4 regions of the Streptomyces sp. JLBG701 genome follow, and region 2 is predicted to be linked to each of the others. Evidence: riboswitches for the same ligand, from Rfam matches in the RefSeq annotation. Region 2 holds a riboswitch; each other region holds the start of a gene.

Region 1 (7,132 bases), 3.0 Mb from region 2:
GGGCATACTCGGGAAAATCGCCGCGGGCATGACTTTGACGCGCGACCGGAAATTCCCGGCGCGCGAGAAAAGGGCAGCGGAAATACGCCTCCACCGAATATCCCTTCTTTGTATACGGTGCCCGTGTTAATGCCGCAGGCCAGACATGTTTACGGGATGTTGCGAAGTCCTCACGCGATCCGGGCGATCTCCATTGCCGGGAACCCGCATCCGGTGCACGGTGGCCGCGCGCTCGGCGTGCAGGGCCGTGATCGCCCGCGCGCGGTCGCTGTCGCCGCGCGCGACGGCGTCCACGATCGCCCCGTGCTCCGCCCAGGACTCCACGGGGTTGGCCGGCGCCTCCACCGCGTACATCCAGGCGATCTTGTGCCGCAGCTGGGTCAGCATGGAGGTCAGCGCGGGGCTTCCGGAGGCCTGGGCGAGCGTCTCGTGGAACCAGCCGCCCAGGGAACGCAGATCCTCGCTGTTGCCCCTCCTGGCACGCTCCTGGCCCAGCCTGACCAGACCGCGCAGCACCTTCAGATGGGCCTCGGTGCGCCGCTGGGCGGCCCGGGCGGCGCCGAGCGGCTCCAGGAGCATGCGCATCTCCAGCAGGTCGGAGGCCTCCTGCTCGGTCGGCTCCGCGACGCACGCGCCCGCGTGCCGCCGGGTCACCACGAAGCCCTCGGCCTCCAGCGTGCGGAGGGCTTCCCGGACGGGGACGCGCGAGACGCCGTAGCGGCGCGCGAGGAGTTCCTCGGTGAGCCGGCTGCCGCGCTCGTAGACACCGGCGACGATGTCGTCCCGGATCGCCGTGCATACCGAGTGCGCCGGAATACGCATGACCGACCTCCGCTTTAATCCCCGTGAAACGTCGACGATTGACGTGTGTTCAGTGACTCTATTGCAATGAGCGGGAATTTCCGATGGCGGGCCGGAATCCATGGATATTTTTTGGACAGCGGGGCCCCTGAAACGCCGAAAGCCCCGGCGGGGGGCCGGGGCTTCAGGGGGCGGAGCGGTCGGTCGTCAGACGTTCACGCCGTGCGAGCGGAGGTAGGCGACCGGGTTGATGTCCGAGCCGTACTCCGCGGTCGTACGGGCCTCGAAGTGGAGGTGCGCTCCGGTGACGTTGCCGGTGGCGCCGGAGAGGCCTATCTGCTGGCCCGTGGTCACCTGCTGGCCGACCGAGACGCCGATGGACGACAGGTGCCCGTACTGGGTGTACGTCCCGTCATTCATCTTGATCACGATGTTGTTGCCGTAGGAGCCGCCCCAGCCGGCCTCGACGACGGTGCCGTAGCCGACCGCGCGGACGCTGGTGCCGGTCGCGGCGTGGAAGTCGATGCCGGTGTGGCTGCCGGAGGACCACAGGGAGCCGCCGGCCTGGTAGCCCGTCGAGACGTAGGAGTTCGCGACCGGGGTGACGAAGGTGTTGAGGCGCTTGCGCTCAGCCGCACGGGCGGCGCGCTCTTTGGCCTCGCGCTCTTCCTTGGCCCTGGCGGCGGCCTTCTTGCGCGCGGCCTTCTCGGCCTTCTCGCGCGCGGCAGCGTCCTCGGCGGCCTGCTTCTGGGCGGCGGCCTGGTCGTCGATCTTCTCGGCGACCGAGTCGCCCATGGTGACGACCGGGATCAGACCGGTCTGCTCGACGGTGTTCTCCGCGGCGAGCGCCGGGGCGGCGAGGGTGCCGATGACGCCGGTGGTGGTGAGGGCCGCGATGCCCGCCGCGCGGGCGGTGGTGCGCTTCATCCGGCTGGGAGCGCGATGCTTCCCGGTGGCGCAGGTGAACGCCATGTAGTGGCTGGTCCTTTCCTTCCTTCTCGCCTACCGGGTTAGCTGACGGGTTCGGAGCAGGAAGGTCTCCTACGGACCCCCTCGCTGCACGCGCGGGCGTCCGATTCACCCCAGGGACTGCACAGAGTGGGTCCCCGGCTCCCCTGGCTCGCGCCGTACGGGGACTCGGCGATGGCTGTCCGGTGCCGCGGACGCGGCGCAGTGCCTGACGGACAGCCCGGACGACGCTAAACGGGACATCTTTCAATCCCCAAACGGATCAAGCGATTTGTAGCGCATGCCACAGGGCAGACAGGCAACCTCTCCCTCAATTCGGACATAAAGGGGCCCTGGTGACTCTTCAGTCACCAGGGCCCCTGTACGCGTGTCGGTACGCGCGTGCCGCTGGTCGGCTCTCTACTCGGCCGGAACGACGGTGACTTCGCCGATTCCGAGCGCCTCGACCGGCTCCGCGATCTGCGCCGCGTCACCGACGAGGATCGTCACCAGGCGGTTCACCGGGAAGGCGCTCACGGCCGCCGCCGTGGCCTCCACGGTGCCGGTGGCGGCGAGCTGCCGGTACAGCGTCGCCTGGTAGTCGTCGGGCAGGTACTGCTCGACCTGGTCGGCCAGCGTGCTCGCGACGGCCGCGGCGGTCTCGTACTTGAGCGGCGCCACGCCGACGAGGTTCTGGACGGCGATGTCGCGCTCGGCGTCGGTGAGTCCCTCGGCGGCGAGCGTGCGCAGCACCGTCCAGAGGTCGTCCAGGGCCGGGCCGGTGTTCGGGGTGTCGACGGAGCCGCTGATGGCGAGCATCGCGGCTCCTGTGCCGTCCGGGGCGGCCCTGAGGACCTGCCCGAACGCCCGTACGCCGTAGGTGTAGCCCTTCTCCTCGCGCAGGACGCGGTCCAGGCGGGAGGTGAGGGTGCCGCCCAGGCAGTACGTGCCGAGCACCTGGGCGGGCCACACGCGGTCGTGCCGGTCGGCGCCGACGCGGCCGATGAGCAGCTGCGTCTGGACGGCACCGGGGCGGTCCACGATGACGACGCGGCCGGTGTCGTCGGCGGTCACCGGCGGCACGGGCAGCGGCTCGGCGCTGGAGCCCGTCCAGGAGCCGATCGTGTCGCCGAGCAGCTCGTCGAGGTCGATCCCGGTGAGGTCGCCGACGACCACGGCGGTGGCCGTGGCGGGCCGGACGTGCTTCTCGTAGAAGGCGCGTACCGCCGCCGAGTCGATGTTCCGGACCGTCTCCTCGGTGCCCTGACGCGCGCGTGACATGCGCGCGGTGGCCGGGAACAGCTCCTTGTAGAGCTCCTTGGCCGCGCGGCGGGAGGGGTTGGCCAGCTCGTGCGGGATCTCGTCGAGACGGTTGTCGACGAGCCGCTCGACCTCGCTGTCCGCGAACGCGGGCGCCCTGAGGGCGTCGGCGAGCAGCCCGAGCGCCTTGGCGAGGCGCGAGGCCGGCACTTCGAGGCTCAGCCGTACGCCGGGGTGGTCGGCGTGCGCGTCAAGCGTGGCCCCGCAGCGCTCCAGCTCGGCGGCGAACTCCTCCGCGGTGTGCTTGTCCGTGCCCTCGGAGAAGGCACGCGCCATGATCGTGCCAACGCCGTCCAGACCGGCCGGCTCGGCGTCCAGGGGCGCGTCCAGGAGGACCTCAACGGCGACGACCTGCTGACCGGGGCGGTGGCAGCGCAGCACGGTCAGGCCGTTGTCGAGCGTCCCGCGCTCCGGCGCCGGGAACGCCCACGGCCTTGCCTCGCCGGCCTGCGGCTGGGAGTGGAACTCCATCGTGGCGAGCTCGGTCACTTGGCCGCCTCCTCGTTCTTGTCGCCGGCCTCGACCGTGGCCTCGGCCTCGGGGTCTTCGGGGGGATCCGCGTCCTCGGCCGCCTCTCCGGCGACCGGCTCGTAGACGAGCACCGCGCGGTTGTCCGGGCGCAGGCGCGCCTTGGCGACCTGCTGGACCTCCTCGGCCGTCACGTCGAGGACGCGCTGGACGGCGGTCAGCGCGAGCTGCGGGTCGCCGAACAGGACGGCGAAGCGGCACAGTTCGTCGGCGCGGCCCGCGACCGTGCCGAGCCGGTCCAGCCACTCGCGCTCCAACTGGGCCTGGGCGCGCTCCATTTCCTCGTCCGTGGGGCCCTCCGCGGCGAACCGGGCGAGCTCCTCGTCGATGGCGGTCTCGATGACGGGCACCTCGACGTCACCGGACGTCTTCACGTCCAGCCAGCCCAGGGAGGGCGCCCCGGCCAGCCGCAGCAGGCCGAAGCCGGCGGCAACGGCCGTACGGTCCCGTCGTACGAGCCGGTTGTAGAGGCGGGAGGACTCGCCGCCGCCGAGGACGGTGAGCGCCAGGTCGGCGGCGTCCGCCTCGCGCGTGCCGTCGTTCGGCAGCCGGTAGGCCGCCATCAGGGCGCGCGCGGGGACCTCCTCCTCGATGACCTCGCGGAGCTGCCCGCCCATGACCTCGGGCAGCGAGCCGTCGCGGGGCACGGGCTTGCCGTCGTGCGAGGCGATGGAGCCGAAGTACTTCTCGATCCAGGCGAGCGTCTGCTGCGGGTCGATGTCGCCTACGACCGACAGCACGGCGTTGTTGGGCGCGTAGTACGTGCGGAAGAACGCGCGCGCGTCCTCCAGGGTCGCCGCGTCCAGGTCGGCCATCGAGCCGATCGGGGTGTGGTGGTACGGGTGCCCCTCCGGGTAGGCGAGGGCGGTCAGCCTCTCGAACGCCGTGCCGTAGGGGACGTTGTCGTAGCGCTGGCGGCGTTCGTTCTTGACGACGTCCCGCTGGTTCTCCATGGACTCGTCGTCGAGAGCCGTGAGCAACGAGCCCATGCGGTCGGCCTCCAGCCAGAGGGCGAGCTCCAGCTGATGGGTCGGCATGGTCTCGAAGTAGTTGGTGCGCTCGAAGCTGGTGGTGCCGTTGAGCGAACCACCGGCGCCCTGGACGAGCTCGAAGTGACCGTTGCCCTTCACCTGGCCCGAGCCCTGGAACATCAGGTGCTCGAAGAGGTGAGCAAGTCCTGTACGCCCCTTGACCTCGTGGCGCGAGCCGACGTCGTACCAGAGGCACACCGCGGCGACCGGGGTCAGGTGGTCCTCGGAGAGCACCACGCGCAGCCCGTTGTCCAAGCGGTGCTCGGTCGCTGTGAGGCCGCCGGAGTCTGCCTCGGCTGTGGCCGTGTGACCCATGGGCATGTACGTCCCTTCGCTCGCGAACGCGGTTGGGGAAACCGCGGGTTTTCCTGCCGTCCTGCCACTGTATGCAAGCGCGCGGACCGGCGGCGAAGTTCCCGGACCGCGTACGCCGAGAGCGAGATCGCGTAGCCTGCGGGCAGCCGTGCCGCAGGAGGGCACGGGTGGGCGCGGGCGGCACCTCGCGGCGCCGGACCGAGCGGCCAACGCCGGGCCCTGGTCCTCGTTGTCAGTGCGCCGGTCCACAATGGTCCGGGTCAGATCCCGTTCACGCATCAGCAAGAGTGCGCCCCTAGCAGGCGAACGACCAGAAACAGGAGGAGCCGGCAGCGATGGCCCGCCGCACCACGAAGACCCCGCCGCCCGACGACTCGTTCGAGGAGAGAATCCTCGACATCGACGTCGTCGACGAGATGCAGGGCTCCTTCCTCGAGTACGCGTACTCGGTCATCTACTCCCGCGCGCTGCCGGACGCCCGGGACGGCCTCAAGCCCGTGCACCGCCGCATCGTGTACCAGATGAACGAGATGGGCCTGCGCCCCGACCGCGGCTATGTGAAGTGCGCGCGCGTCGTCGGCGAGGTCATGGGTAAGTTGCACCCGCACGGTGACGCGTCGATCTACGACGCCCTGGTGCGCCTCGCCCAGCCCTTCTCGATGCGCCTGCCCCTGGTCGACGGCCACGGCAACTTCGGCTCACTGGGCAACGACGACCCGCCGGCCGCCATGCGGTACACCGAGTGCCGGATGGCCGACGCGACGAGCCTGATGACGGAGTCGATCGACGAGGACACCGTCGACTTCTCCCCCAACTACGACGGCCAGGAGCAGGAGCCGGCGGCGCTGCCCGCCGCCTTCCCGAACCTGCTGGTGAACGGCGCGTCGGGCATCGCCGTCGGCATGGCCACCAACATGCCGCCGCACAACCTCGGCGAGGTCATCGCCGCCGCCCGCCATCTGATCCGCTACCCGAGCGCGGATCTCGACACCCTGATGCGGCACGTCCCGGGCCCCGACCTGCCCACCGGCGGCCGGATCGTCGGCCTCACCGGGATCCGCGACGCGTACGAGACGGGCCGCGGCACGTTCAAGATCCGGGCCACGGTGTCCGTGGAGGACGTGACCGCCCGCCGCAAGGGCCTGGTCGTCACGGAACTGCCCTTCACGGTCGGTCCGGAGAAGGTGATCGCCAAGATCAAGGATCTGGTCGGCGCGAAGAAGCTCCAGGGCATCGCCGACGTCAAGGACCTCACCGACCGCAACCACGGCCTGCGCCTGGTCATCGAGGTCAAGAACGGCTTCGTGCCGGAAGCGGTCCTGGAGCAGCTCTACAAGCTGACGCCGATGGAGGAGTCCTTCGGCATCAACAACGTGGCGCTGGTGGACGGCCAGCCCCTCACGCTGGGCCTCAAGGAGCTCCTGGAGGTCTATCTCGACCACCGCTTCGAGGTCGTACGGCGGCGCTCGGAGTTCCGCCGCGGCAAGCGGCGCGACCGTCTGCACCTGGTCGAAGGCCTGCTCACGGCGCTGCTGGACATCGACGAGGTCATCCGTCTGATCCGCTCCAGCGACAACTCCGCCCAGGCGAAGGAGCGCCTGATCGAGCGCTTCTCGCTGTCGGAGATCCAGACGCAGTACATCCTGGACACCCCCCTGCGCCGTCTCACCCGGTTCGACCGGATCGAGCTGGAGTCGGAGAAGGAGCGGCTCAACGCGGAGATCGCGGAGCTGACGCGCATCCTGGAGTCGGACTCCGAGCTGCGCAAGCTGGTCTCCTCCGAACTGGCCGCGGTGGCCAAGAAGTTCGGCACCGAGCGGCGTACGGTCCTGCTGGAGTCGGCCGGCGCCCCGGTGACGGCCGTGCCGCTCCAGGTGGCGGACGACCCGTGCCGCGTCCTGCTCTCCTCGACCGGCCTGCTGGCCCGCACGGCGAACGGCGAGCCCTTCCCGGAGGACGCCGACGCCAGGCGCACCAAGCACGACGTGATCGTCTCGGCGGTCCCGGCGACGGCCCGCGGCGAGGTCGGCGCGGTCACCTCGACCGGCCGCCTGCTGCGGATGAACGTCATCGACCTCCCGCAGCTCCCGGACACGGTGTCGGCGCCGAACCTGTCCGGCGGCGTGCCCCTGTCGGAGTTCCTCTCCCTGGAGGACGGCGAGACGTTGATCTGCCTGACGACGCTCGAC
Region 2 (7,132 bases):
CCCGGCCCCTACCAGGGCGGACGCCTGCGGCTCATGGAGACGCGGGCCATCGAGGACGTCGTACTCATGCGCTACGAGCCCACCGCGCCCGGCACCGGAGACGTACCGGCGTCCGCCGACGGGCACTGGCTGGCGCTGGCCTGCGAGCTGGCGGTGCTGTGTCCGCCCTCGGGGACCGCGTTCAGCGTGGGGGCGGTGGTGGTGGCCGCCGACGGGACCGAGCTGGCCCGCGGGTACTCGCGAGAGGGCGACGATCCCGTGGTGCACGCGGAGGAGGCCGCCCTCGCCAAGCTGGACCCGGCGGATCCGCGGCTCGCCGACGCGACTGTGTACAGCAGCCTGGAGCCCTGCGCACACCGTGCCTCGCGGCCCCGGCCGTGTGCGCGGATCATCCTCGACGCGGGCGTACGACGGGTGGTCACGGCGTGGCGCGAGCCGAACACGTTCGTCGAGGCGGCCGACGGGAGCGGGCTGCTGACCAGCCAGGGGGTCGACGTGGTCGTACTGCCGGAGTACGAGTGGGCGGCCATGGTGCCGAATCGGCATCTGCTGGGCTGAGTTGCCCGCGCACGGGTCGGCAACTGGGACCTCGCGATGGCCGACGCCGCGATCGGCATCGCCGTCTTCCTCGACGACCACCAGACCTTCGACCACGCCCTGAAGCGCTTCCGCGAGCGCGTGCCCGCCTACTTCTACTTGGAGAAGGACGGCAAGGTGCCGCTCAGCCCGGTCGGCTCGACCATCGACACCGAGGAGACCCGGCCCGCCGGCACCGACGACCTCTTCGTTTCCTGGGAGACCCTCACCCACGCCGGAAATCCTGCGACGTGAGGTGCCCTGAGCGCTTCAAATCAACGCGTGTGCATGTGGTCCTCCGGATGACGTACACTGGAGTCACAACGGCGCGGGGTGGAGCAGCTCGGTAGCTCGCTGGGCTCATAACCCAGAGGTCGCAGGTTCAAATCCTGTCCCCGCTACTCACGGCCGAAGGCCCGGATCTCTTGAGATCCGGGCCTTCGGTGTATTCCGGGCCGCCGATGCCGAGCGTCGAAACCTGGACGGGCGCGCCGCCACTGGTTCTTGATCGTTGTCACGGGGGGTGTTCGCATGATCCCGCTCCGCATAACGACTGACACACCGTCAGAATTGGTGTGACTCCTGAATCGCGGTCAACTCGCCCGTTTTCTACCGGTCATGACGGCTACGTCCTGCGGAAAATCGTTAATGATCAAGCCGAACGGCTTGGAATCCAGGGCCCGCGTCTATTAACGTTCGATAACGCAGCGCGGTCGTCCCAGCCGTCACAAGAGTCGGCTCCGTGCGCACGTGCCGAATCCCGCAAGGGAACCGGGGAACCACCAACTTGGGGTGAATCACGCGGATAACGCCGTGGCAGCACGGCAGTTATACGCGCGTAGGAGACCTTCCTGCTCCGAACCCGTCAGCTAACCCGGTAGGCGAGAAGGAAGGAAAGGAGCACGCCTACGTGGCGTCCAACCCGCCCGCCCCAGAAGCCCCGTTCGTGCCGGAACAGCGCAGCCCCGAGACCTTCGTCTACGGCGGCGCCCGCACCGACGAGGGCCCGAAGGAGGAGTGGAACCCCACCGCGGAGTCCATTCTTCCCGTACGAGGCCGGCACCGCGTCAGCAAGCAGCGCGGCGGGGGACTCGCCCGCAGCTCCACCGTCCTGGGCGTCGGTGTCATAGCCGCCGTCGGCGGGGCCGGTATGGCCAGCGCCAACACCGGCAAGCCGCCCGTCTCCATCTCCATGCCCGACCTGCCGTCCGTCGGCTCGCTCATCTCGGACGACGAAGGCCCCAAGGGTTCCGCCACCGCGCTCAGCAGCGTGGGTGTCACGTCCGAGGACACCGCCGAGGGCACCACCGACGCCGGCGAGGCACTGCGCGCCCGGATCATCCTCCAGGCCGAGCAGCAGCAGGACCAGGCCGACACCGCGGCGCAGGAGGCTGCCCAGGCCGCCATCGAGAAGAAGGCCGCGGACGCCGCCGCAGCGGCGGAGAAGGCGGCCGACGCCAAGGCCGCCGCCGCGAAGAAGAAGGCCGCCGAGGAAGCCGCCGCGAAGGCGGAGGCCGAGCGCCTGGCCGAGCTGGCCAAGCAGTACACGCTGCCGACCTCCTCGTACACGATCACCAGCACCTTCGGCCAGGCCGGCTCCCTGTGGTCCTCCGGCTACCACACGGGCCTCGACTTCGCCGCGCCCACGGGCACGCTCATCAAGGCCATCCACAGCGGCACCATCACCGAGGCCGGCTGGGACGGGTCGTACGGCTACAAGACGGTGCTCACGCTCGACGACGGCACCGAGCTCTGGTTCGCCCACCAGTCGTCCATCAGCGTCAGCGTCGGCCAGAAGGTCAACACCGGCGATGTCATCGGACGCGTCGGCTCCACGGGCAACGTGACCGGGGCGCACCTCCACCTGGAGGTCCACCCCGGTGGAGCGGACACCGGGATCGACCCGATGGCCTGGCTGCAGAGCAAGGGGCTCACCCCCTGAGGCTTGTTCCTCTCCGACTTCCGGCAGTCCTGGCGACACCCCCCCGACGCCAGGGCTGCCGGTCTTTTGGGGTTTACGGAACTTTGCCATTGCCTCCGGAACAGGGCGCTCCGGTGCGGGTGTTGCTGTAGAGCATGACTTCTCTTCGCAAGCTCGGCTCCTCCGACCTGGAGGTCTTCCCGCTCGTCCTCGGCGGCAACGTCTTCGGCTTCTCCGCCGACGAGGCGCAGTCCTTCGCCGTCCTCGACGCGTACGCGGCCGCGGGCGGCAACTTCCTCGACACCGCCGACTCCTACTCGGCCTGGGTCGAGGGCAACAAGGGCGGCGAGTCCGAGACCATCATCGGCAACTGGGTCAAGGCGCGCGGCAACCGTTCCGACGTGGTCATCGCGACCAAGGTCAGCCAGCACCCCGAGTTCCCGGGCCTCACGGCCGCCAACATCAGGGCCGCCGCCGACGCGTCCCTGCGCCGCCTGGGCACCGACCACATCGACCTCTACTACACCCACTTCGACAAGCCCGAGGTGCCGGTCGAGGAGATCATCGGCGCGCTCGACGAGCTGGTGAAGGCGGGCAAGGTACGGCACATCGCCGCCTCGAACATCTCGGCGGAGCGCCTCCAGGCATCCCTCGACTTCTCCGACCGCGAGGGTCTCGCGCGGTACGTCGCCCTCCAGCCCCACTACAACCTGGTCTCCCGCGACACCTACGAGGGCGAGCTCCAGGACCTCGCCGAGCGCACCGGCCTGGCCGCCCTCCCGTACTTCGGGCTCGCGTCCGGCTTCCTCACGGGCAAGTACCGCCCCGGCGTTACGGTCGACAGCCGGCGCGCCGCGATGGGCGCCGGCAAGCATCTCGACACCGAACGCGGCCGCAAGGTCCTCACGGCCCTCGACGAGATCGCCGCATCACGCGGGGCGGAGGTCGCCACGGTCGCCCTGGCCTGGCTCGCGTCCCAGCCGACGGTCGCGGCCCCGATCGCGTCGGCCCGTACGGTGGACCAGCTCCCGGCACTGGTCGCGGTGGCGGAGCTGGAGCTTACGGAGGCGGAGGTGGAGAGGCTTACGGAGGCTTCGGCGTAGGGGGTCTCTACGTCCGGTACGGGTTGTAGGCGGGGTAGGGATAGGCCGTGTGGGGCGCGGGGTAAGGCGCCGGCCCGTAGGCATGTCCGTACGCCTGCCCGTACGTCTGCTGTCCGTACGCCTGCTGTCCGTACGTCGGCCAGGGCGGTGGCACGATCACCGGTGCCGTCGCCCTCGCCGCGTACTCCAGGGCGGGGCGGGCGACATCCCGGCGGCTCCACAGCTCGTGCAGCAGTTCGCGTTCCCGTACGACGAAGTCGGTGCTCGCCCGTCCGCCGTGTCCCCGGTGTCGTAGGAACGCCAGTGAGGTCGCGTAGGCCTCGTACTGGGCCACCGCCCGCCCCGCGGGTTTCCCGAAGTGGCGCCTGGCGTATTCGCGGGCCAGCCGCCGGGCCCGCATCGAGCCGAGCGCGTACGGCTCGGCCGGTCCGAGCCAGCCGGTGGCGACGTAGGCGGGCAGTTCGGTGCGGACCGTCCGCAGCTCGCGCTGCCGGGTCCAGATGACCAGCCAGGTCAGCAGCCCGAACGCGGGCACCATGAACGTCCCGTACACGGCGAAGAAGCCGTACTCCCCGAGCGTCGACGAGCCGTTCCAGAACGCGTGCATCCCCATCGCGAGCAGCAGCCCGGCCGGCGGGAGCAGGAAGCGCCGCAGGTGCTGGCGGTCCCCGGCGAGTGCGGCGATGCCGAAGCCGATGCCGGTGAGGACGGTGAAGAGGGGGTGCGCGAACGGCGACATGATGACGCGGACGAAGAAGGTCGCCGCGGTGACGGAGGCGATGCCGCGGTCGCCGGTGATCTGGTCGGCGCCGAAGGCGGTGCCGAGGTAGAGGATGTTCTCGGTGAACGCGAAGCCGGTGGCGGTGACCCCGGCGATGACGACCCCGTCGACGATCCCGGTGAAGTCGCGCCGCCGGAAGAGGAAGACGAGGAGTACGGCGGCGGCCTTGGCCGACTCCTCGACGATGGGCGCTATGACGGTGGCCCCGAGGGTGTCCGCGCTGGTCGGGTCGGCGGTCGCGGTCGCTATCCACCTGGTCGCGAAGCTGTTGGCGACGATCGCTATCAGTGCCGCGGCGCAGGCGCCCCAGGAGAAGGCGAAGAGCAGATTGCGCCAGGGGCCGGGTTCTACGCGGTCCAGCCAGCGGAAGGCGGCTATGAGAAGGGGTACGGGCAGCACGGCGAGGCCGAGTCCGACCAGGAAGCCCTCCGTGCCGGTCTGTTCGCGGACCAGGGCGAGGATGACCAGCCCCGAGAGCGCGAGCAGGGTGATCAGCGCTCCGTAACGCACCCACTTCCGCTGCCACCAGTGCGCGTGCCGCAGCGCTCCGCCGGGGGGACCGGGAGGACCTGGGGGATGCGTGGGGTACGGGGTGCTGGTGGCCACGGCATTGACCCTAACGAGGGAAGTTCAGTGGGGGGTCGTCGCGTTCGTGTCAGTCGGTGGGCTGCTCGTCGCGCTGGTCGTCGTGGGGTACGCGACGGAAGAGCAGATCGTTCACGACATGTCCCTTGTCCAGTCCCTGGCCCTCGAAACGGGTCCGCGGCCGGAAGTCGGGACGCGGCGCAAAACCGCCGTCGGTCTGGGTGTTCTCGAAGTCGGCGTGCGCGGTCAGCACTTCGAGCATCTGTTCGGCGTACGGCTCCCAGTCGGTCGCACAGTGCACGATCGCCCCGGGCCGCAGACGGGTCGCGGCGAGATCGAGGAACTCCGGCTGGATCAGCCGCCGCTTGTGATGCCGCTTCTTGGGCCAGGGGTCGGGGAAGTAGACGCGCAGCCCGTCGAGGGAGTCGGGGGTGAGCATCTCGCGCAGCAGGATGATGGCGTCCCCGTTGGCGACGCGGATGTTGGACAGCCCGTATTGGTCGGCGAGGTTGAGCAGATTGCCCTGCCCAGGTGTGTGCACATCGACGGCGAGGATGTTGCGGTCAGGACTCTCGGCGGCCATCTGCGCGGTGGCCTCGCCCATCCCGAACCCGATCTCCAGTACGACGGGGTGCGAGTTCCCGAACAACTCGTTCAGGTCCACGACCCGCTGCCCATCGATATCCAGCCCCCACTTGGCCCACAGCCGCTGCAACGCGTCCGCCTGCCCAGCGGTCACCCGACTCCGCCGCGGCTGAAAACTCCGAATCCGCCGCTCGAAGTGAGACCCGGCGGGGTCGGCCTTGGGCCCGTCGGGGAAACGGGGCGCACCCTTGGGGCGCGTGTGGCGGGTGGAGTCGCCGGGGGTGGGCTGGGGGGCTTCGGGGGTGTTGGGGAAGTCAGACACAGTGGGGCCGATTTTACGGGAGGAGGACCTGGGGGCTGCGTCGGCACCGGGCGCCCTCAAACCCCGCCCAGCACAGCCAGCGCCCGGCGAGCCACCTCCCGCCCGATCGGCAGCGAAGCGGTCGCCGCAGGAGACGGCGCGTTCAGCACATGCACAGCCCGATCCCCCTCCCGTATCAAGAAGTCATCCACAAGCGTCCCGTCCCGCAACACCGCCTGCGCCCGCACCCCCGCCGAGGCCGGCACAAGATCCCCCTCGGAAACCGCCGGCACCAACCTCCGCACCGCCTCCGTGAACGCCCCCTTGGACACCGACCGCCGCACCTCCCCCACCCCGTACCGCCAATGCCGCCGAGCCATCCGCCACGCCCCCGGCCAGGCAAGCGTCGCCCCCAACTCGCGCCCCCGCACGGTCCCCCACCCGTATCCCTCCCGAGCCAACGCCGGCACAGCGTTGGGCCCGACATGCACATCCCCGTCGATCCCGCGCGTGAGATGCACCCCGAGAAACGGAAACGCCGGATCCGGCACCGGATACACCAGCGCCCGCACCAGCCCGTCCCGCACCAGCGTGTAGTACTCCCCCCGGAACGGCACGATCCGCATCCCGGGCTCGTCCCCGGTCAGCAGGGCGATCTCATCGCAGTACAGCCCGGCACAGTTGACGAGCACCCGCCCCCGCACGACGCCGCCGTCCCGCGTCCGCACGGCCACCCCGAGCTCCGCCCGCCGATCGATCCGTACGACCTCGACGCCGTACCGAATGTCCGCCCCGGACGCCTCGCCCAGCTGGCGCGCGACCCCCACGAAGTCGCACACCCCGGTCGTCCCGACGTGTATCGCGGCGAGCCCCCGCACCTCCGGCTCGTACTCCGCGATCTGGGCCGCCCCCAGCTCACGCACCGGAATGCCGTTCTCCCGGCCACGCTGCACGAGCGCGTGCAGTCGCGGCAGCTCTGCCCGCTGGGTCGCGACGATCAGCTTGCCGGTGACGGCGTGGGCGATGCCGTACTCCGCGCAGAACTTGACCATCTCGGTGGCGCCCCGCACCGCGTACTGCGCCTTCAGCGACCCGGGCCGGTAGTAGATCCCGCTGTGGATCACGCCGCTGTTGCGCCCCGTCTGGTGCAGGGCAGGCCCCCGCTCCTTCTCCAGCACCGTCACCCGGGTGCCCGGCGCGGCACGCGTGATCGCGTACGCCGTCGACAGACCGACGATCCCGCCGCCGATCACCAGCACGTCACAGTCGTAGGCAATCTC
Region 3 (7,132 bases), 4.3 Mb from region 2:
TGAAGTCGAAGACGAGCCGCCCGTTGTTCCACCACAGCACCGTCGACCCGTCCGAGACGATCCGGACCCGGTTCGGCTCGTTCGCGGTGAGCAGCGGCTCGGTGTAGTCGTAGACGAGCGGGCGGACCCCTGGCTCCCCCACGTACCGGCGCAGCCGCGTCGTGGTGTTCGTGTTGGCGCCGTAGCCGACGTAGTACGTCCTGAGGTAGTCGTACTCGTCGAGCGCGCCGCCCCGCACGGTGGCGAAGAGGTCGTCCGGGGAGCGCACGTCGGTGGCGTTCCAGAAGTTGTTGAGGTCGGAGACCCGGTCGTTGACCCCGCCCTCGGACACCGGCGTGGCGGTGTACTCGAGAACGTACGGCCCCTCCAGCCTCCGCTTGAACCAGACCGTCGCACCGCTCGGCACGTCGATCTCCAGGACACCGCGGGAGGCGGTGACGGTGCCGCCGCCCTGCAACTCGGCGACCCACTGCCCGAGACCGTGGCGGAAGTCGTCGTGCGCGATGAGCCGGCGGTGGCGGGGCGCGGCGCTCGCCGCCGTCGGAGCGAGCGCCGCGAGGGCGGTGCCGGCGGCGAGGGCTCCGAACGTTCTACGCGTGGTCGTCACGGGATACGACTCCTTCGGGAACGGGATCACTGTCGCCTCACCCTCCCTCCCCTGCCGACGCCTTGGACACCCCTGCCACAAAGAGGCAACACAGCGATCACGAACGGGGAGCAGTGGACACACCGAAGGCCGGACCCGGGGATCGGGGTCCGGCCTTCGGTGGCGTGGGGGCGCTTCAGGCGCGGGTGTCAGCCGACGGAGACACCGTGGGAGCGGAGGTAGGCGACCGGGTCCACGTCCGAGCCGTAGTCCGGCGTGGTGCGGATCTCGAAGTGGAGGTGGGGGCCGGTCACGTTGCCGGTCGCACCGGAGAGGCCGAGCTGCTGCCCCTCGGTCACGGTCTGGCCGCTGGAGACGGAGAGCGACGAGAGGTGGGCGTACTGGGCGTAGTAGCCGTCGGCGAGCTTGATGACGACCTGGTTGCCGTACGCACCGCCCCAGCCGGCGGAGACGACCGTGCCCGCGGCCACGGCCTTGAGCGAAGTACCGGTCGGGACGACGAAGTCGACGCCCGTGTGGTAGCCGCTGGACCACATGCTGCCCGCCGTGTGGTAGGCGGTGCCGACGGTGGCACCGGCCACGGGGAGGGTGTAGCCGCTGGAGGTGCTGGTGCTCGTGGTGTCGGTCGCGTCGCTCGTCGACGTGTTCGAGGACGAGGAAGCCGAAGAAGACGAGGACGAGGACGAGGAGGCTGAAGAAGACGAAGAGGACGACGACTTGGTGGTGTCCGTCTTACCCGTCTTACCCGTCGCGGCCTTTCCGCCGAGCGTGAGCTTCAAGCCGGGGTGGATCAGGGACGGGTTGCTGCCGATGGCCTTGCGGTTGTCCTGGTAGATCCTCGTCCAGCCGCCGCTGACGTCCTGCTCGTCGGCGATCTTCGAGAGGTAGTCCCCGGCTCGCACCGAATAGGTCTTGACGCCCGAACTCTTGGTGTTGGCCTTCTTCTCGGCGGCCTTCTTTTCAGTGGCCGTCTTCTCGACCGTCGCGGTGGAAGACTGCGCGGCCTTTTCCGAAACGGACTGCGGGGTGGCCGCATGGGCGCCGGTGGCCCCCATGAGCGGAAGGGCGAGTGCGGCTCCGCCGGTTCCGGCAACGGCGATCGAGCGGGTGAAACGCTGGGCCTTCGGGCGGCGGTGCTTACCCTTCGCGGGCATGACGAATTCCTCTCCGGCGCCTACGAGGTGAGCTGTCGGGTGCGAGCTGGAGATGCCCGGTCGCGTCGAAACGCGGCTTTACCCCTAGCCGTTCCGGAGACCGGAACAGGCGGTTCTACCTGTGGGTCCCCCGCTCCTGCCGTTCACCGGTGAGTTGCGGATTCCGGGCGGCGGCAGGATTGGGCGTCCGTCCGGATTGGTGGCGAACGTAAGCGACCAAGACGCAAAGGGACAAGCAGGAGGTTCCAGTTGCACGCGTTTCTTGTGATCCCCTGTGAGAATTCACGGTCACCCTCCGTGAATTCCACCCCCGTCACTTACTTCAAATCCCCAGGAAATGAACCGGAATTACGTGAACATGACGGGCGACGCTCGGTCACGAATGAGACGCTGCTCACGCGACACATCCCCAGAACCCTTCATTCCAGAGCGAGTTGGAATGAAGGGTTCAATTCGGACAGAATACTCAGATGCGACGCAGCCGGAAAACTGCCGCATCAAGGTCACCGAGCAAGCCTGTACGCAGCCCGTGATGCAGCAATACGGCACCCCTGTGAACTTCGCCCGTTTCACGGCATTCGTACGATGCTGTCGGGTCGAGGCCGCGCAACCGAAGAGCCGGGACCGGCTCGCCGTAACTCTGCGCCTGGAGCCAGGCGAGGACGACGGCCTCGTCGCCGCGCACGTACTGCACGGCGCTCAGCCCGCCGCGCGGAGGCCGCAGCCGGTACTGGTCGCCGCGCTGCACGAGGGGCCGGATCTCCTTGTAGAGCTCCACCCACTCCCGCGCCTCGGCGAGCTCCTCGTCGCTCCACTTCGCGAGGTCGCCACCGACGCCGAGTACGCCCGCCATGGAGCTCACGAACCGGAATCGGAGCGAGCTGACCCGGCCGTTGAGCTGGGTGTTCGGGCTGTCGGTGACCCAGGCGGCCATGACCCGGGCGGGGTGGATCTGGCTGAAGCCGTGCTGGATGGCGAGCCGGTCGAGGGGGTCGGTGTTGTCCGAGGTCCACACCTGATCCGTACGGCTCATCACACCGAGGTCGATCCGGCCGCCGCCACCCGAGCAGGACTCGAAGGCCACCCCGGGATGGGCCTCCCGCAGCCGGTCCAACAGGGCGTAGAGCGCGCGCACATGGTCGACCCACAGGCGCTGCGGATACGGCTCACCGGGCCAGCCCGCGTCGGTGAAGCAGCGGTTGAAGTCCCACTTGACGTAGTCGACGGGGGCGCTGGAGAGGAGTCCGTCGAGCTTTTCCCAGAGGTATTCCTGGACGTCCTCGCGGGCGAGGTTCAGTACCAGTTGATTGCGGAACTCCGTCCGCTTTCGTCCGGGCTGGAACTGCACCCAGTCGGGGTGCGCGCGATACAGCTCGCTGTCCGGATTGACCATTTCGGGCTCGACCCAGATGCCGAACTGCATGCCGAGGTCGTGGACGTAGTCGGCGAGCGGCTTGAGGCCGGCCGGGAAGCGGTCGGGGTTGGGCGCCCAGTCGCCGAGCCCGGCCCGGTCGCTGGTCCGCGTCCCGAACCAGCCGTCGTCGACCACGAACAGCTCGACGCCCATCGCCGCGGCCCGCCGCGCGAGCTCCCGCTGCTGCTCCTCGGCGATGTCGAACTCCGTGGCCTCCCAGGAATTGAAGAGCACCGGCCGGTCCTGGTCGACCTCCGGGATGACGTACGTCCGCTGGTAGGCGTGCCAGGTCCGGCTGGCGCCGCCGAAGCCCGCGTCGCTCCACAACCCCGCGAAGACGGGCGTCGTGAACGACTCGCCCGCGTCCAGCTTCAGCAGGCCCGAGTCGTCGTATCCCACCCCGCCGGTGATCTGCACGCGCGCGTCCGGAAGTTGGGCCACGGCGATCCGCCAGGACCCCGACCAGCCGAGGGCGCAGCCGTAGACCTCGCCGCGCTCCTCGTTCGCGTCGGTGTCGAGCGCGACCCACGGCAGGTGCTGGTGCCCGGTGTGGCCGCGGCGGCTGCCGATGACCTTCTCACCGTAGGTGAGGGGGGCGCTCACGAGCCGGGACTCGGCGGCCCAGCGGCCGTGCAACTGGGACAGGCGCCAGCCGTCGCGGTCGGGCAGGGTCCAGGTGGCCGAGTCGGCGCGGAGCAGCTCCAGGGCGGCCGGGCCGTCGTTGCCGAGCGTCGTCCAGCGCTCGACGACATCTCCGCGCATCCGGTAGTGCAGCGTGACGGACAGCCCGGCGTCGCGGAAGCGGAGCCGCAGTTCGTCGCCCTCGCTCTCGTCCCGCTCGAAGCTCCACTCGGTGCCGCGGCGCTCGTCCGTGCGCACGGACAGGGCGGGGCGCGTGAAGCGGGGGCCGCCCTCGACCGGGTACTCCTCACGGCCGTCGAGCTGGGACTCGAAGGGCCAGTAGTCCGGCAGCGGGCGCACGGCGAGGGCCTCGGCGTCGGCCAGGGTGATCCTGGGACCCCAGTGCAGATGCAGCAGTTCGTCGGCGTCCGTGAGATGGACGGCGTAACTGCTCGTGGGGCCCGAAAGAAGCCACGTACGACCGGTCTCGGCGATCTCCAACATCAGGCTCCCACACATCTCAACAGGTCCGATCAAGCACCAACATCATCAACGTCCGGGGGCCGGAGAAGCAACGCCTGTGGACAACTCATTGCCCTGGGAATCCATGTCGTATGGTCGAAGGCGTGCCCACCGATGACGTGCGTCGGCGGGGCGGACTGGGAGGAGCCCCCGTGACGCAGCAGGTGCCGTCGACCGAGCCCGAGCTGGCCGCAGTGCGCAACTTCCGTGACGTGGGCGGGCTGCCGACCGTGGACGGACGGCGGGTGCGGCAGGGCGTGCTGTTCCGCAGCGGCCATCTCGCGCACGCGACCGACGAGGACGCCACGTTCCTCGCCTCCCTGGGCCTGCACACGATCTTCGACTTCCGCAACGCGGCCGACAAGAAGCTGGAAGGCGAGGACGTCGAGCTGCCCGGCGTGCGCAATGTGAACCTGCCGCTGACGGATCCCGCACACGGCTCCGAGTTCTGGGTCATGGTCCGCGACGGCGACATCGACCAGCTGCGCTCGTTCCTCGGGGACGGCAAGGGCGCGGACCGCATGATCGGCTCGTACCGCACGATCGTCAAGGAACGCACCGCCGAGCACTCCCGGGTGCTGCACGCGCTCGCCGAGGACAGCGTGCCGGCCCTGATGCACTGCGCGGCCGGCAAGGACCGCGCGGGCCTGTCGATAGCCGTGACCCTCCTCGCCCTGGGCGTGGAGCGCGAGGCGATCCTCGCCGACTACCTGGAGTCGAACGCCAAGCACCGCCGCTACAAGGTGCACCGCAGCAGCTCCTCGGCCTCGGCCTACTCCCCCGAGGTCATGGAGCTGCTCAGCCCCCTCTTCGACGCGCGGGCCGAATACCTGACGGCGGCCGTCGAGACCATCGAGGAGACGTGGGGCGGCGTCGACGCCTACCTGGAGCAGGGACTGGGAATCACGCCGGAGACCCGGGAGCGGCTGCGCGAGCGCCTGCTCGACTGAGGCGGCCCTTCACTGCCTCGCCCCCATCTCGAACAGCAGGAAGAGGAAGGCGGCGAAGACGTGGCCCGCCGCGATGTAGATGATCAGCCGGACCCACATGGCCCGGGGGAACTTCTCCTCCATGTCGCTCATGACGTCTCTCCAATGGTGGGGCCGAGGCACAGCGCGGTGGTGGGGCTCTGCAGGAGCGTGTGGACGAAGAGGAGTTCGACTCCGTCGCGGTCCTCGGCGGCGAGGCGGTGCGGGGTCAGCGAGTCGAAGTGCGCGCTGTCGCCCGGCGGCAGCACATGCGTGGTGTCCCCGAGGCGCAGCCGCAGCCGCCCCTTGAGGACATACAGCCACTCCTCGCCGGCGTGCACGCGCACGATGTCACCCTGGGAGCCGTACGGGATGTGGACCCGCAGGGCCTGCATCCCGCGGCCCGGCGCCCCTGCCTGCCGGTAGGTCCAGCCGCCCGCCCGGGTCGGTTCCATGTCGGCGGCGCGCACGACCGCGTCCCGGTCCGCGACCGTCTCGCCGAGCAGCTCGGAAACCGTCGTACCGTAGATACGGGCGAGCGACAGCAGCATCGGCAGTGATGGCTGGCGCCGGCCGGTCTCCAGGCGGGAGAGGTGGGCGGGCGAGAGTCCGGCCGCGTGGGCGGCGGTCTCCAGGGTGAGGGCGGCGCGGCGGCGCAGCGAACGGAGCTGCGGTGCGACGGTGGGCAGGTCTTCGGCCGGCCCGGACGCCGACAGCGGCTCGGGCTCGGCTTCGGGAGCGCTCATGCCCTCCATTCAGCCGCAGCTTTACCTCTGAGGCAACTTTCTTGCCTCAGAGGCAAAGTCTGCTCCGGCTGTGGTGCCTAGCGGTTTGCCACCGCCTGCTTGACCAGCGTCTTTCCGAAGTCCCACATCAGGCCGCCGCCGCTGTGCGCGTCGTCCATCACCGCCGTGAAGGCCTCGACGAACCGGTCCACCTCCCGCTCGCCGACGATCAGCGGCGGGATCAGCTTGATCACCTCCAGGTGGTCGCCGGAGACCTGGGTGAGGATCCGGTGCCGCTGGAGCAGCGGGACGACCACCATCTGCGCGAACAGCCCCTTGCGCGCGGCCTGGAGCATGGTCCAACGGCTACGCAGCTTCAGCGACTTGGGCCTGCCGAACTCGATGCCGATCATCAGGCCCCGCCCGCGCACGTCGGCGAGCAGCTCGTACTTGTCGACCAGTGCCGCGAGCCGGGACTTCAACTGCTCCCCCGTCGCACGTGCGTTGGCGACGATCTGCTCGTTCTCCATGACGGACAGCACGGCGAGGCCGGCCGCCATGGCCTGGGCGTTGGATCCGAAGCTCGCCGAGTGGACGAGGACCCGGTCGATCGACGAGTAGACCTTCTTGAAGATCCAGTCCTTGCCGAGGGTGGCGCCCACCGGCACATATCCGCCGGACAGCGCCTTCGCCACGCACACCAGGTCCGGCTCGACACCGTCCTCGTGCTGATAGGCGTAGAAGTCGCCGGTCCTGCCCAGTCCCGTCTGCACCTCGTCGGCGATGAGCAGCGCCTTGTGCCGGTGCAGCAGCTCCTGGGCGGCGAGCAGATATCCGGGCGGCGCCGCGTGCACGCCCTTGCCCTGGATCGGCTCGACGATCAGGGCGGCGACGTCGCCCTTCTTCAACTCCCGTGCCAGGGCGTCCAGATCACCGAGCGGTACGGCCGTGTCGGGCAGCAGCGGTGCGAAGCCGTCGCGGAAGCCGTCCTCACCGTTGACGGACAGGGAACCGGTGGTCAGACCGTGGAAGGAGTGCTCGCAGTACAGGACGCGCGGCTTGCCGGTCGCCCGCCGGGCGAACTTCAGCGCGGTCTCCACCGCCTCCGTACCGCTGTTGCC
Region 4 (7,132 bases), 790 kb from region 2:
GCGCGAGCGGGGTGGCGAAGGCCACGGCCGTCGGTGCGGTCACTGGTGGGGTGTTCGGAGCGGCGGCCAGCAAGTACGGGCGCAAGGGCTGCACGCCGCACAGCTTCACCGGGGCCACCTCTGTCGTCATGGCCGGCGGAGCGGCCAAGTCGATCTCCCAGGTCAAGGTCGGCGACTACGTCCTGACCGCCGAACCGGGCAAGAAGGAGAAGGAGAAGCACCGGGTCAAGGCCGTGATCGTCACCCGGACCGACCGCGACTACGTCGACGTCACCGTCAGCACGAAGTCCGGCCCGAAGACGATCCAGACCACCAAGCACCACCAGTTCTACGAGGTCACCCGGAACGCCTGGACCCAGGCCGGCGACCTCAAGACGGGGCAGAAGCTCCAGAACGGCGACGGGGCGGCGACGGCGATCGCCGAGGTCACGTCGTACACGGCGGAGCGCGTCACCTACGACCTCTCGGTGGAGGGGCTGCACACGTATCACGTGGTGGCGGGCGACATCGAGGTCCTCGTCCACAACAACTCCGGTGACGGCCAGGCATGCCCGACCGGCGCCGCTCCGGATGGCAACGGACAGTGGCGTCACAGTGGGCGGTTCGCGGCCAATCCCGATCGAATCGAGCCCGGAACGCCGGACGCCGACGGAATGGTGAGCGGGACGAACGAGTCCGGGCACGTCACCAGCCGGGCGAAGTTCCGCGTGCCCGTGCTGCAGAAGATGTGGGACGATGCCGAGCCGGGGACGCTGCCGGACGGCTCGCAAGGCCGCGCGTGTACACGCGGAGGGCCAAATTGCTCCGGTGTGGTGGGCGGAAATCCCTATAAGGGGGAGTCCCGCGACGGGAACTGGGATGGCGGCCACTTTCCGCAGTCCTGGTCCAACCGGAAGTTCCCATTGGGTACCTCACGGGAACAAGTCATCGACAACTACAACACGGATGTACGGTTGGAATGCGTCCCCTGCAATAGGGGAGCCGGAAACAGACAGGACGGATAACCGATAGCCATGGCTGCTCTGGTCGATCACTTCGAATCGCGCCTCGGTCGGCTCGTCGGGGCCTGGTCGGCCGGTGAGCAGTCACCCGAGGGCACCCCGCAGGTCGGATACTTCACCGGGGGTGCCCTGGCGGGGATCCAGTCCTACGCCACGATCGGGCTGTACAAGACGCCTCTGTCCTCCCGGGTTTCGGGCCGCCACCAGCATCTCGAACTGCTGGCCTGTGGCCGCCCGGTGCCGGGGGACGAGGCGGGGCCCTGGCCGGGCGTACTGGAATGGGTCTCGGAGCGTCTGGTCGCTTCCCAGGAGGCGGTGCTGCGGGGGGAAGTGGTCCCGCTCCCCATGCCGCTGATCCCAGGGGGCACCATGACGGCCCTCTACGCCGCGCTCCCCGTCTACTTCGACGACGACTTCTCCTCGGTCGTTCTCGAGAACGACGTGGAGGTGTCCGTCGTGTGGCTGGTTCCGATCGGCCCGTCCGAAGCGGCGTTCGTCGGTGCCAAGGGATGGCAGGCGTTCGAGGAGGAACTGGTCAGGCAGGATCCGGATCTACTCGATCTCAATCGTGCCGAGATCGCACTCTGACGCGTACGTGACCTGATGTGAGGGGCGACATGCCCCGGGGGTTGGTGCGAGCCAGTGGCGTGGTGCCCGTCGGATCCGGCCCGGATACCGTCGAGGAGTGACCGATCAACTCCGCCCCGACGGCGCCCCCGAACTCTTCACCTGGGACTTCGCCACCAACCCCTACCCCGCCTACGCCTGGCTCCGCGAGCACGCCCCCGTGCACTGGACCAAGCTGCCCAGCGGCGTGGAGGCCTGGCTGGTCACGCGTTACGGCGATGCCAAGCAGGCCCTCGCCGACCAGCGGCTGAGCAAGAACCCCGCTCATCACGACGAGCCGGCGCACGCCAAGGGGAAGACCGGTATCCCCGGCGAGCGCAAGGCCGAGCTGATGACGCATCTGCTCAACATCGACCCGCCCGACCACACACGGCTCCGCCGACTGGTCTCCAAGGCCTTCACCCCTCGCCGGGTCGCCGAATTCGCCCCCCGCGTCCAGGAGTTGACGGACCACCTCATCGACCGGTTCGCCGAGCGCGGCTCCGCCGACCTCATCCACGAGTTCGCCTTCCCGCTCCCCATCTACGCCATCTGCGACCTGCTCGGCGTCCCCCGCGAGGACCAGGACGACTTCCGTGACTGGGCGGGCATGATGACCCGGCACGGCGGCGGGCCCCGGGGCGGTGTCGCGCGGTCCGTGAAGAAGATGCGCGGCTATCTCGCCGAACTGATCCACCGCAAGCGCGAGGCCCTCCCCGCCGACCCCGCCCCCGGCGAGGACCTCATCTCCGGCCTCATCCGCGCCTCGGACGAGGGCGAGCACCTCACCGAGAACGAGGCGGCAGCCATGGCCTTTATCTTGCTGTTTGCCGGATTTGAGACGACCGTCAACTTGATCGGCAACGGCACGTACGCCCTTCTCACCCACCCCGAGCAGCGAGCCCGCCTCCAAACCTCCCTCGCCGCCCACGACGCCGGCCTCCTCGAAACCGGCGTCGAGGAACTCCTCCGCTACGACGGCCCCGTCGAACTCGCCACCTGGCGCTTCGCCATCGAGCCGCTCACCGTCGGCGGACAGGACATCGCAGCAGGCGACCCCGTCCTCGTCGTACTCGCGGCCGCGGACCGCGACCCCGAACGCTTCGCGCAGCCGGACACGCTCGACCTCTCCCGACGTGACAATCAGCACCTCGGTTACGGCCACGGCATCCACTACTGCCTCGGCGCCCCCCTCGCCCGCCTGGAGGGCCAGACGGCGCTCGCCACGCTCCTCACCCGCCTCCCAGACCTCCAACTCGCGGCGGATCCAACCGATTTGCGCTGGCGCGGCGGCCTCATCATGCGTGGATTGCGCACTTTGCCTGTGGAGTTCACGCCGGTCCGTTAATTCCGTCCGGCGACTGCGCAGGGCCCCGCTCCGCCACCGCAAACCTGACAAACCCTCAAGTCTGTGATCTTCACGTGATCCTCGCGGCATTAACTTGTGACAAGTGATCGACTGCAGATACGTTCGCGTACCAGTGCGACGCCCCCGCTTCATCCGTCGCGCAGGTCACTGTTGCCTCCGGAAAGGTCCCCACATGCTCTCCGGGAACGGTCGTCACCGTCGCCCCCGTCAGGCCCCCGCCATCCTCGTCGCGGCCGGAGTCACCGGCTCCGCCATCGCGATCCCGCTCCTCGGGGCGACGGTGGCGAGCGCCGCCGACGGCACCACGTGGGATCGCGTCGCGGAGTGCGAGAGCGGCGGCGCGTGGAGTGCCAACGAGGGCAACGGGTACTACGGCGGCCTCCAGCTGAGCCAGGAGAACTGGGAGGAGTACGGCGGCCTGGACTACGCCCCGAGCGCCGACCTGGCCAGCCGCTCGCAGCAGATAGCCGTCGCCGAGAAGCTCCTCGACGACCAGGGTGTGGGCGCGTGGTCCACCTGCGGCCTGCTCAACGGGCTCAGCCAGGACTCGGCTTCGGCGGATGTCGACACGGGTGTCGCGGGGGACTCGTCCGACTCGTCGGATTCGTCCAGCTCTTCCGGTCTGTCCGACTCCTCCGGTAAATCATCTGATACGTCCTCTTCGTCCAGCGACTCCTCAAGCGACTCCCCGGGCGCTTCCGCCGACGCCGGCTCCACGGGCAACTCCGCGGACAACTCCACCAAGTCCGACAAGTCGCCTTCGTCTTCCGAGTCCGCGTCGACGTCCACCGAGAGCGCTCCTCAGGAAACGGACAGTTCATCCACAGGTGCGACGAAGGGTGACGAGTCGGGCAACTTCGAGCAGAGTGTCGGCTCTTCGGCCCTCGTCGACACGGGCGCGCTCGGCACCGGCAGGCATCGCGGCGCCAGTGAGTCGCGTGAGTCGTACACAGTCCGTGCCGGCGACTCGCTCGCGTCCATCGCCGACTCCCTTGACCTCGATGGCGGATGGCGTGCGCTCTATGCCGCGAACAAGAAGGCGATCGGGTCCGACCCGAGTCACATCTTCGCCGGTCAGACCCTCGATCTTGGTGTCTAAACGGGTTAAAAGCAGCGGGAGTTCGCGTCATGGTTCGCGCTGAATGTCCGGTTTGGGGAAAGTGTGGGATGAGTCTCAGAAGCCCTGATCGTCTTTGAAATTCCGGCGATCGCCTGTCTACGGTCGTCACCGCTCGTCAACACGAGCCCCGTCTGCCGCAACGCCGAGTCCTGCCAGCGGCCTACGGGAACAGTCGTCGCTCAACAGCGCCGTAGGCAGGAGCGGGGGACCCAAGGTAAGTGCCGGGCCCGGCAGTTGAAGCCTTCGAGGCTTCAGTGGCCGGAACCGGCTTGGGGTGAAGTCGTACATCGAAAGGTGTGCGGCCGGGCAACTCACACGGCCCGAACCCGACAGCTCACCTCGCAGGCGTCGGTGAGGGGATCAACCATGCTGTTTTCCGGTAAGGGCAAGCACCGTCGCCCGTCCAAGGCCACCCGCGTCGCCGCACTGGCCGGCGTGACCGGTGTCGCCATCGCTGCGCCGCTGATGGCGTCCGGCACCGCCTCCGCCGCCACCGCCTCCGAGTGGGACACCGTCGCCCAGTGCGAGTCCGGCGGCAACTGGGCCATCAACACCGGTAACGGCTACTACGGCGGCCTCCAGTTCTCGGCCTCCACCTGGGCCGCGTACGGCGGCTCCGCCTACGCCTCCACCGCCGACCAGGCCACCAAGGCGCAGCAGATCGAGATAGCCGAGAAGGTCCTCGCCGCGCAGGGCAAGGGTGCCTGGCCGACCTGTGGCACCGGCCTGTCCAGCGCCTCGTACACCGGCAGCAGCAGCTCCAGCTCCTCCGCCGACACGAGCACCGGCACCACCACTCGCTCGACCGAGCAGTCGGCCTCCCGCTCCGCCGAGCGCCCGGCCGCCAAGAAGACCGTGACCACCCCGACCGGCAAGAAGGTCAAGAAGGGTGACGGCGAGTACAAGGTCGTCAAGGGTGACACCCTCAGCTCCATCGCCGAGGAGCACGACGTCAAGGGCGGCTGGGCGAAGCTGTTCAAGCTGAACAAGGACATCGTCGAGGACGCCGACCTCATCTACCCGGGTCAGCAGCTCCACCTCAAGTAAGACCTAGCTGAACCACAGCGCCCTCACATCCGTGGTCCTCATACTGAAGGCCTCGTGAGGGTCACCCCCGTCCCCCACGAGGCTCCCCGCTCCGGTGCGTGTTCCCCCGTACGCACCGGGGCGGGGCTTTTTCTTGCGCCGACTTTGTACGGCCGTCTTTGTACGGCCGTCTTTGTTCAGTTCAGAAACAATTTACTCTCGGTTCTGTCCAGGGGCCGGTCCAAGCGGTGGCTGATCGCCCGGAGCCGGTTAGGCTCGGTCTCGCAGAACCCATCGCGGTCTTGCAGAGCCGCGTCACATCCCAAGAAGGAGATGCTCGTGCCGTCCATCGACGTCGTCGTAGCCCGGGAAATCCTGGACTCCCGAGGCAACCCCACGGTCGAGGTCGAGGTCGGCCTCGACGACGGCAGCACGGGTCGTGCCGCCGTCCCGTCCGGCGCCTCCACGGGCGCCTTCGAGGCCATCGAGCTCCGCGACGGTGACCCCAACCGCTACCAGGGCAAGGGTGTCGAGAAGGCCGTACTGGCCGTCATCGAGCAGATCGGCCCGGAGCTCGTCGGCTACGACGCCACCGAGCAGCGCCTGATCGACCAGGCGATGTTCGACCTGGACGCCACCGACAACAAGGGCTCGCTCGGCGCCAACGCCATCCTCGGCGTCTCCCTCGCCGTCGCGCACGCCGCCTCCGAGGCCAGCGACCTGCCGCTCTTCCGCTACCTGGGCGGCCCGAACGCGCACCTGCTGCCCGTTCCGATGATGAACATCCTGAACGGCGGCTCGCACGCCGACTCCAACGTGGACATCCAGGAGTTCATGATCGCCCCGATCGGCGCGGAGTCCTTCTCCGAGGCGCTGCGCTGGGGCACGGAGGTCTACCACACCCTCAAGGGCGTGCTGAAGTCCAAGGGCCTGTCCACCGGCCTCGGCGACGAGGGCGGCTTCGCCCCGAACCTGGACTCCAACCGCGCCGCCCTCGACCTCATCCTCGAGGCCATCAAGCAGGCCGGTTACGTTCCCGGTGAGCAGGTCGCCCTCGCGCTCGACGTCGCCGCCTCCGAGTTCTACAAGGACGGCAAGTACCTCTTCGAGGGCAAGGAGCGCTCCGCCGCCGAGATGACGGAGTACTACGAGGAGCTCGTGGCGGCCTACCCGCTCGTCTCCATCGAGGACCCGCTGTTCGAGGACGACTGGGCCGGCTGGAAGGTCCTCACGGACAAGCTTGGCGGCAAGGTCCAGATCGTCGGCGACGACCTGTTCGTCACCAACCCGGAGCGTCTGGCCCGCGGCATCGACGAGGGCGCCGCCAACGCGCTGCTCGTCAAGGTCAACCAGATCGGCTCGCTGACCGAGACCCTGGACGCCGTGACCCTCGCCCAGAACAGCGGCTTCAAGTGCATGATGTCGCACCGCTCCGGTGAGACCGAGGACGTCACCATCGCCGACCTCGCCGTCGCCACCAACTGCGGCCAGATCAAGACCGGCGCCCCGGCCCGCTCCGAGCGCGTCGCCAAGTACAACCAGCTGCTGCGCATCGAGGAGATCCTCGACGACGCGGCGGTGTACGCCGGGCGCTCGGCCTTCCCGCGCTTCAAGGGCTGACCCCCGTACGACCCGTACAGGGTTAAGGCTTAGCCAGTCGTACGTACGTCCCCGTACCCGGTCCCGTACCGTGTGCGGGGACGTACGCGCGTGTCGGGAACGGGAGTGAGAGATGGCCGTGAAGGACCGGGACCGTTTCTCCACCGCGACCAGGATCAAGCTGCTCGGCGAGCAGACCGCGGCCCGCGTCTACCGCTCCCAGACCAAACGGCAGGCCCGCCGCTCCCGGCTGACCGGCCGCGCCGCCCTCCTCGCCCTCGTCCTGTGCTCGCTGATCGTCGCCCTCGCCTACCCGATAAGGCAGTACGTCTCCCAGCGCGCCGAGATCGCCGACCTGCAGCGGCAGAAGCAGCAGGCCAAGGAGCGGGTGGAACAGCTGCGCGACCTCAA

Evidence for each region. A riboswitch is a leader RNA that binds a small molecule or an ion and turns the genes downstream of it on or off. The one in region 2 is predicted to bind cyclic di-AMP.
Region 1: another riboswitch for cyclic di-AMP. It lies ahead of AC5DRG_RS38900 (M23 family metallopeptidase); the one in region 2 lies ahead of AC5DRG_RS25100 (M23 family metallopeptidase).
Region 3: another riboswitch for cyclic di-AMP. It lies ahead of AC5DRG_RS44750 (M23 family metallopeptidase); the one in region 2 lies ahead of AC5DRG_RS25100 (M23 family metallopeptidase).
Region 4: another riboswitch for cyclic di-AMP. It lies ahead of AC5DRG_RS21435 (transglycosylase family protein); the one in region 2 lies ahead of AC5DRG_RS25100 (M23 family metallopeptidase).

Annotation. Positions count from the first base shown of each region.
Region 1 covers NZ_CM178588.1:8,431,623-8,438,754, reverse strand. Annotated here, with positions in the region: gene AC5DRG_RS38905 (GntR family transcriptional regulator) at 127-822, opposite strand; gene AC5DRG_RS38900 (M23 family metallopeptidase) at 1,009-1,773, opposite strand; cyclic di-AMP (ydaO/yuaA leader) riboswitch at 1,787-1,954, opposite strand; gene AC5DRG_RS38895 (M16 family metallopeptidase) at 2,170-3,558, opposite strand; gene AC5DRG_RS38890 (M16 family metallopeptidase) at 3,555-4,949, opposite strand; gene AC5DRG_RS38885 (DNA gyrase/topoisomerase IV subunit A) at 5,279-7,132, shown strand, end outside.
Region 2 covers NZ_CM178588.1:5,472,850-5,479,981, reverse strand. Annotated here, with positions in the region: gene AC5DRG_RS25115 (dihydrofolate reductase family protein) at 1-558, shown strand, start outside; partial or broken gene AC5DRG_RS25110 (hypothetical protein) at 577-831, shown strand; tRNA gene AC5DRG_RS25105 (tRNA-Met) at 904-977, shown strand; cyclic di-AMP (ydaO/yuaA leader) riboswitch at 1,318-1,475, shown strand; gene AC5DRG_RS25100 (M23 family metallopeptidase) at 1,487-2,518, shown strand; gene AC5DRG_RS25095 (aldo/keto reductase) at 2,653-3,600, shown strand; gene AC5DRG_RS25090 (PrsW family intramembrane metalloprotease) at 3,608-4,987, opposite strand; gene trmB (tRNA (guanosine(46)-N7)-methyltransferase TrmB) at 5,037-5,873, opposite strand; gene lhgO (L-2-hydroxyglutarate oxidase) at 5,930-7,132, opposite strand, start outside.
Region 3 covers NZ_CM178588.1:9,777,839-9,784,970, reverse strand. Annotated here, with positions in the region: gene AC5DRG_RS44755 (DUF6250 domain-containing protein) at 1-607, opposite strand, end outside; gene AC5DRG_RS44750 (M23 family metallopeptidase) at 796-1,761, opposite strand; cyclic di-AMP (ydaO/yuaA leader) riboswitch at 1,764-1,941, opposite strand; gene AC5DRG_RS44745 (alpha-galactosidase) at 2,228-4,300, opposite strand; gene AC5DRG_RS44740 (tyrosine-protein phosphatase) at 4,471-5,268, shown strand; gene AC5DRG_RS44735 (DUF6126 family protein) at 5,278-5,400, opposite strand; gene AC5DRG_RS44730 (helix-turn-helix domain-containing protein) at 5,397-6,032, opposite strand; gene AC5DRG_RS44725 (aspartate aminotransferase family protein) at 6,110-7,132, opposite strand, start outside.
Region 4 covers NZ_CM178588.1:4,685,477-4,692,608, reverse strand. Annotated here, with positions in the region: gene AC5DRG_RS21455 (LamG-like jellyroll fold domain-containing protein) at 1-1,004, shown strand, start outside; gene AC5DRG_RS21450 (suppressor of fused domain protein) at 1,014-1,589, shown strand; gene AC5DRG_RS21445 (cytochrome P450 family protein) at 1,687-2,955, shown strand; gene AC5DRG_RS21440 (transglycosylase family protein) at 3,149-4,075, shown strand; cyclic di-AMP (ydaO/yuaA leader) riboswitch at 4,273-4,459, shown strand; gene AC5DRG_RS21435 (transglycosylase family protein) at 4,463-5,143, shown strand; gene eno (phosphopyruvate hydratase) at 5,456-6,742, shown strand; gene AC5DRG_RS21425 (FtsB family cell division protein) at 6,855-7,132, shown strand, end outside.